Regions from separate parts of the Paraburkholderia sp. MPAMCS5 genome, predicted to be linked through region 1. Evidence: riboswitches for the same ligand, from Rfam matches in the RefSeq annotation. Region 1 holds a riboswitch; the other holds the start of a gene.

The links. A riboswitch is a leader RNA that binds a small molecule or an ion and turns the genes downstream of it on or off. The one in region 1 is predicted to bind cobalamin.
Region 2: linked by a shared signal. The riboswitch ahead of cobG (precorrin-3B synthase) and the one ahead of VOM14_RS29495 (CbtB domain-containing protein) in region 1 are both predicted to bind cobalamin.

What each region holds. Positions count from the first base shown of each region.
Region 1 is NZ_JAYXBK010000022.1:69,225-72,427, forward strand. Features, by position in the region: gene VOM14_RS29480 (ATPase domain-containing protein) at 1-60, opposite strand, end outside; gene VOM14_RS29485 (hypothetical protein) at 227-667, shown strand; gene VOM14_RS29490 (histidine phosphatase family protein) at 694-1,284, opposite strand; adenosylcobalamin (AdoCbl) riboswitch at 1,361-1,447, shown strand; gene VOM14_RS29495 (CbtB domain-containing protein) at 1,499-1,720, shown strand; gene VOM14_RS29500 (CbtA family protein) at 1,732-2,511, shown strand; gene VOM14_RS29505 (2OG-Fe(II) oxygenase) at 2,693-3,203, opposite strand, start outside.
Region 2 is NZ_JAYXBK010000004.1:444,930-448,132, forward strand. Features, by position in the region: gene cobG (precorrin-3B synthase) at 1-1,355, opposite strand, end outside; cobalamin riboswitch at 1,438-1,626, opposite strand; gene cbiE (precorrin-6y C5,15-methyltransferase (decarboxylating) subunit CbiE) at 1,713-2,963, shown strand; gene VOM14_RS12290 (cobalt-precorrin-5B (C(1))-methyltransferase) at 2,969-3,203, shown strand, end outside.

The sequences.
Region 1 (3,203 bases):
GATCCCCTCGATTCCCGAGTGCAGACGGGTTGGGGCGTGACTGGCGGCGTCGTTTGACATGATGTAGTTATCGCGTGGATGAGCGGGCTGACAGATCGATCAGCCGGTATCGCGGGGACGCAAGTTGTGTGCCTGACGCCCAGTCAGCGAAGCAGCATGCAGACGAGCCGCGGCATCAAACGTGCAATAAGGGAACACGTGTGCCACTTTTCGAGGACGTGCCGCCATGAGAACCCACAAGCCACTTGTCGCCGCGCTCGCTGTTGCGGCGTTCTGCGGCCTCGCGCCGTGTTCCGCCAGTGCGGACGATTCGCCGAGCCCTTGCGCGTCGCTCAAACGGATCGTGGCTGCCGCGCCGAACGGGCTGGCCGCGCTGACACCGGACGACGGCAAAGGCGTCGCCGAGCCCTACGGTGACGACGCGCAATGCGGGTCGTCACGTGGAAGCTATCAATGCATGTGGACGCCGCATCGCGATTCGGGCTCGACAGCCGATGCGTTGCAAGCCGTCGCGGCCGATATCGCTTCGTGTTTGCCGGACGCGACGCACGATCAGAATTCGCCGGGACGTCAGCATTTTTATCTGGGCGCGCGAGGCAAGCGCACGGACATTACGTTGATGCCTGCCGGTTCGGGCAAGCTGCGTTTGTCAGTGACGGGGAAGTAGCGCGTGTTCAAAGCGCGGACTCGATGTCAGCGCGACGACGGCTGCCATGTCCAGCCGCGCCGCTGCGAGCGCTGGAGCGTCACGACGGCGAGCGGTGCGATTTCAATGCGTGAGTAGATGGCCGGCGATGCGCCCAATACATGCACGATCGCCGCGCGCATCACCGGCGCATGCGTGACGGCGACGATGTCGCGCGTGTGATTCGTCGCGTGGCCCGGCGCGACATTGAGCGCGTCGAGCCATTCGCCGATGCGCTTCACGAGTTGACCGAACGACTCGCCGCCGTGAGGCGCGGCTTCGGGATCGCGCGTCCACGCGGACAGTTCGTCGGGCATGTCGGCGGCGAGGTCCGCCAGGCGCAGTCCGCGCCAGGCGCCGTAATCGAGATCCGCGAGACCGGGTTCCACGGTTGCCGTGAAGCCGAGCGCCGATGCCGTGTCGCGCGCGCAAAGGGCCGGACTCACGAAGGCGAGCGCATCGCCGGCAAGGGGCAAATGGGCGCGCGCGGCCTGCGCGTCGGTCAGGCCGCGCGCGTCGAGCGGATCGTCGGCGGGAATGCGGCCCGCGCGCATCGCGGCGGTCGGTGCATGGCTGATGAGCGACAGCCGTAGATTCATTCGTCACTTCCCCTGAAAACTGCGTGTGCGGTCGCGAAACGCGGGCGCCGAAGTTTAGCGCGTAGAATAGCCGCACTGCGAAGCGCGGAAGCCGGTGAGAGCCCGGCGCGGTCGCGCCACTGTAATCGGCAGCATGTGCCGAAAGCCAGACCTGAGCTTCGCACCATTCCTTTGTAATCGACTACGGGGCGCGTTACCCCAGGAGATGTCCATCATGACTGAAGCTGTTTTCGATCCCGTCCGCCAGCCGGCCATTCAACCCACGCCGATTCCGCTGCGTGAGCTGCTGCCTTGGGCCGTTTTCGGCGGATTGCTGCTGTTGCTCGCGCTGTATTTCGTCGGCGCGGAACAGGGCGCGACTTCTCTGGTGCCTGGCATGTACGTGCATGAGTTCGTGCACGACGGCCGCCATCTGCTCGGCTTTCCCTGCCACTAACGGAGCAGAACATGGTCGGTAGATTATTGTTGCGCGGCATGCTTGCAGGCATCGCCGCGGGACTGCTCACGTTCGCGTTCGCGCGCGTGGCAGGCGAGCCGCAGGTCGATCGGGCGATCGCCTTCGAAGAAAAAGCCGATGTCGCGAGCGGTGCGACGCATGGGCATGATCATGCGGGCGCGCAGGAGGAACACGCACACGAGGAGGCACTCGTCAGCCGCGATGTACAGGCCGGATGGGGCTTGCTGACCGGCGTCGTGGCATACGGCGCGGCGTTCGGCGGACTGTTCTCGCTGGTCTTTGCGTACGCGTACGGGCGAGTGGGCGCGATGAGCGCGCGCGCGTTGTCGGCGTGGCTTGCGCTGGGCGCTTTCGTCGCGCTCGTGATCGTTCCGAACATCAAGTATCCGGCGAATCCACCTGCGGTCGGCGACCCGGAAACGATCGGAATGCGCACGGGTCTCTTCTTTCTGATGATCGCGATTTCCCTCGCGACGCTGGTTTTTTCGCTGAAGGTTCGACGTCGGGCAGCGATGAAGCTCGGCGCATGGAACGGCTCGATCGTGGCGGGGCTGGTGTTTGTCGCGGTCATTGCGGCGGTTCAGATTTCGATGCCGGTTATCGACGAAGTGCCGGCCGCCTTTCCTGCCGCGCTGCTCTGGAAATTCCGCGTGGCGGCGCTCGGCATGCAGGCGATCATGTGGTTGACGATCGGGCTTCTGTTCGGCGCGCTGGTCGAGCGGGGCGAGTCGGCGCGTTTGACGGCTCGCGCGGCGGCGCGGTCGGTTTAATGTTGGCGGCGCTTGTTTTGTGAGCGCCGCCGCACAGTTCGTTGCGGCGCTGCGCAACGAGAGATAAACCAGTCGCGTCAAGTAGTTGGCGTGGTTTTGGGGCGGTTGTCCACAGGCTTGTGAACAAAATGTGTTGATAACTCCTGCCTTATCCCCGTCGCTTCATCGCCCGGAAAAAACCTCAGCTCGCGTCGTGAAAAATGATGCCGAGGGTATGCCGTTCCCCCGATCTCAACCGACTCACGCCATGCCGCAAATTCACGCGATAAGCCCCGCGCGATCCCTGCACCGGCCGATGATGCACGGCGAACACCACGGCATCGCCCTTGCGTAGCGGCACGACTTCCGCGCGAGATTGCATACGCGGACGCTGCTCCGTCATCACGAACTCACCGCCCGTAAAATCTTCGCCGGGTTCCGACAGCAAAATCGCAACCTGCAGCGGAAACACGTGTTCGCCGTAAAGATCCTGATGCAGGCAGTTGTAGTCGTCGGTGGCGTATTGCAGGATCAACGGTGTCGGACGCGTCTGGCCGGCAGCGTGACAGCGCTCGATAAATTCGGCGTGCTCCTGTGGATAGCGAATGTCGATTCCCATCACCTCGTTCCACCGGTTCGCCACCGGCACGAGACGCGGATAAAGCTCGCGGCGCAAGTCCGCGATCAACGCGGGCAGCGGATACGCAAAGTAT
Region 2 (3,203 bases), on a different contig from region 1:
TAAAGGTCGTAGCGGCCTGGCGCGACCGCGAGCAGCGTGAAGGGCGCGCAATGCGCGGCGGCGCACGAGCGCGGGCAACCGCTCAGGTGCACGTCGAGGTTCGGCGGCAGATACGTTGCGAGTTTGAGCGCGTCGGCCTTGGTGTCGGCGAGACTCTTCGCGCAGCCGCTCGAACCCGTGCACGCGATGAGCCGCGCGAGCGCGTCGGCGGGATCGCACGCGAAACCGCGCTCGCGTAGCGCGGCAAGCACGACGGGCACCGCGTGCGACGCGATGTCCGGCAGCAGCACGCTTTGCCATGGCGTGATGCGCAGCGCGCCGCCGCCATGTTGCCGCGCGATGGCGGCGAGGCCGCGCAGCGTGTTGGCATCGAGACGGCCGAGCGGCGGCTGGCCGCCCACATGCCACGTGCCCGCGCTACGTTGAGCGTGCGCGCCGAGGCGCAACGCGGCATCGGCGGGCGTGTTGCGGCGCCAGTTGACGAGCGCTGCGTCGCGCGTCAAGGGGAAATCGACATGGGCTTGTGCGTGCCGCAGGATCGCATCGGCGCAATGTGCGGCGAGCAGATGACGCATGCGCGTGGCATCGGCGGCGGCAAGGTCGAGGAACGCGTGCAGCAGCGCGCGAACCAGCGCCGGGACTTGCGCGGGCGATACCGAGGCCAGTGCGCCGCTGCCGTTTTGCACGGTCGCATCCGTTTGCGCCGGCGCGGTGGCGGGCGGCGGACAACCTGCGAGACCGAACACAAAGCGCACGTCGCCCGAGGCATCGTGCGACGCCGCGAGCCACACATCATGCGGATGATCGAGCCGCGCGAGCCGCTCGCCGCCATCCACGAGCAGCGCGAATTTCGGCGACAGCGCCGCGAAACGCGCGTCGCGTTGCAGCATCGCGAGCAGTGCGGCGCTAAGCGGCCGGGTGTCGAATAGCGCAAACGGATCGCGGCCCGCGAGGGGGCTGATCATCACGTTGCGGACGTCGTCGGCATGTTGCGCTTGTTGCGCGTGTTGCGCTTGTTGCGTGTAGGGAGCGGCGGCGCCGGCATCGTGCAACGGCCCGAGCCCGGCATCGGTCAACGCGGCGATCAACCCGGCTTCATGGCCGCCGCGCACGCCGCGCACCTGCACGTTCGCGCGATTCGTCAACTCGATGACGCCGCTCGCATGGCGCTCGCTCGCGTCTGCCATCGCCTCGGCCTGAGCCGCGCTCAACGCGCCGCCCGGCAGCTTGATCCGGCAGATGCCGCCGTCGCGCGCGGCGACGATCCGCACGAGCCCCGGGCACGCCGAGGGCCGCGGCGCACAAGCCGCGTCGGGCAAAACAGTGGTGGGCGAAGCTGGATTCAAGACGGACACCGCGGTTAGCGTCGCGCGACGGCCCGAGCATGCGTCAAGCGGCATGGCTGCGGCATCGGTACACCCCGCCCGATGTTGGCTGGCACGAACAGTCTGGCCGGCAGGTCTCCTGGCTCACAGGTCGTCGTCCGCCGCTGCCTTCCCGGATGAACCAGTGGCGCGTTGCGCAGGCGGACTCGCTGCATACAGTTGCGGGGGCAGCCGCAGCGGCACCGTATTCTCCGCTGTGTTCCCTGTTAGGCCCCGAAGGGCACCGGCGGCTGTATTATGCCTTTTTTCGAATAGCACAACGAGGCTGGACGCTTTGACCGGCGTGGCACAGCGCATGATTTGAAGATACAGAACGAGGATGGATGCATGCCGGCATGGCTGACCGTGGTGGGCATAGGCGATGACGGCTATGCCGGTTTGGGACGGTCCGCGCGGCGCGCGTTGCTTGACGCGTCGGTGATTTACGGCGGCGAGCGGCATCTGTCGATGCTGCCCGCGCGCCTCGCCGCGCGCCGCGCCGCGTGGCCGCGTCCGTTCGATCTCGCGCCCTTGCTCGCCGAGCGTGGCGGGTCCGTTTGCGTGCTCGCGAGCGGCGATCCGATGCTGTTCGGCGTGGGTGCGACGCTCGCGCGGCAGTTGCCCGCCGACGAATTGCGCGTGCTGCCCGCGCCGTCGTCCTTGTCGCTTGCGGCCGCGCGGCTCGGCTGGCCGCTCCAGGACGTCGCGACGGTCTCGCTGGTCGGCCGGCCTCTGGCTGCGCTGAACGCGTCCCTGCACGACGGCGCACGCGTGTTCGTGCTGAGCGCGGACGGCCGCACGCCCGCCGCGCTGGCCGGCTTGCTGAACGCGCGCGGCTTCGGCGCCACGCGCATGACCGTGCTCGAACATCTCGGCGGCGACCGCGAGCGGCGCATCGACGGCCGCGCGGATCAATGGTCCGCGGGCGAGGCCGCCGCGCTCAATCTGATCGCACTCGACTGCCGCGCAACCGAAGGCGCGCCGCGTCTGCCGCTTACCTGCGGCTTGCCCGACGACGCGTTCCGGCACGACGGCCAGTTGACCAAGCGCGATGTCCGCGCGATCACGCTCGCGCGCCTCGCGCCGACGCCCGGTGAATTGCTGTGGGACGTGGGCGCGGGCAGCGGCTCGATCGGCATCGAATGGATGCGCGCGCATCCGGGCTGCCGTGCGATCGCCATCGAAGGGCATGCGGAGCGCCAGCGCTTCATCGAACACAATCGCGATGCGTTGGGCGTGCCCGGCCTGCAACTCGTCGCGGGACGCGCGCCGCAGGCGCTCGAAGGACTGCCCGCGCCGGACGCGGTGTTTATCGGCGGCGGGGTGACGGCGGCGGGCGTGCTCGAAGCGTGCTGGGCGAACCTGCGCGAAGGCGGACGGCTGGTGGCCAACGCGGTCACGTTGCAAGGCGAGGCCGCGCTGGCCGCATGGCGCGAGCGTCACGGCGGCGCGCTCACGCGCATTGCGCTGGCCGACGCGCAACCGCTCGGCGGCTTCGATACGTGGCGTCAGGCGCTGCCGATCACCTTGCTCGACGTGGTGAAGCGTGCCGCCGGCCAGAGCGTGGTCAGCGGCCCACCCGCCGGTTCATCCGCCTGACCGCGATGCGTGACGAAACTCCCGAACAACCCGCGCCGCTGCGCAGCGGCTATACGACGGGCAGTTGCGCGACGGCGACGTCGCTGGCGGCGGCGCGTCTGCTGCTCGCCGGTGTCGTGAGCGACGTCGCCGAAATCGTGTTGCCGAAGGGCCAGCATGTGCCGATGCCGCTCGTGTTCTGCCGCCTGAGCGACGATGGAGCCGAAGCGGGCACGATCAAGGACGCCGGCGACGATCCCG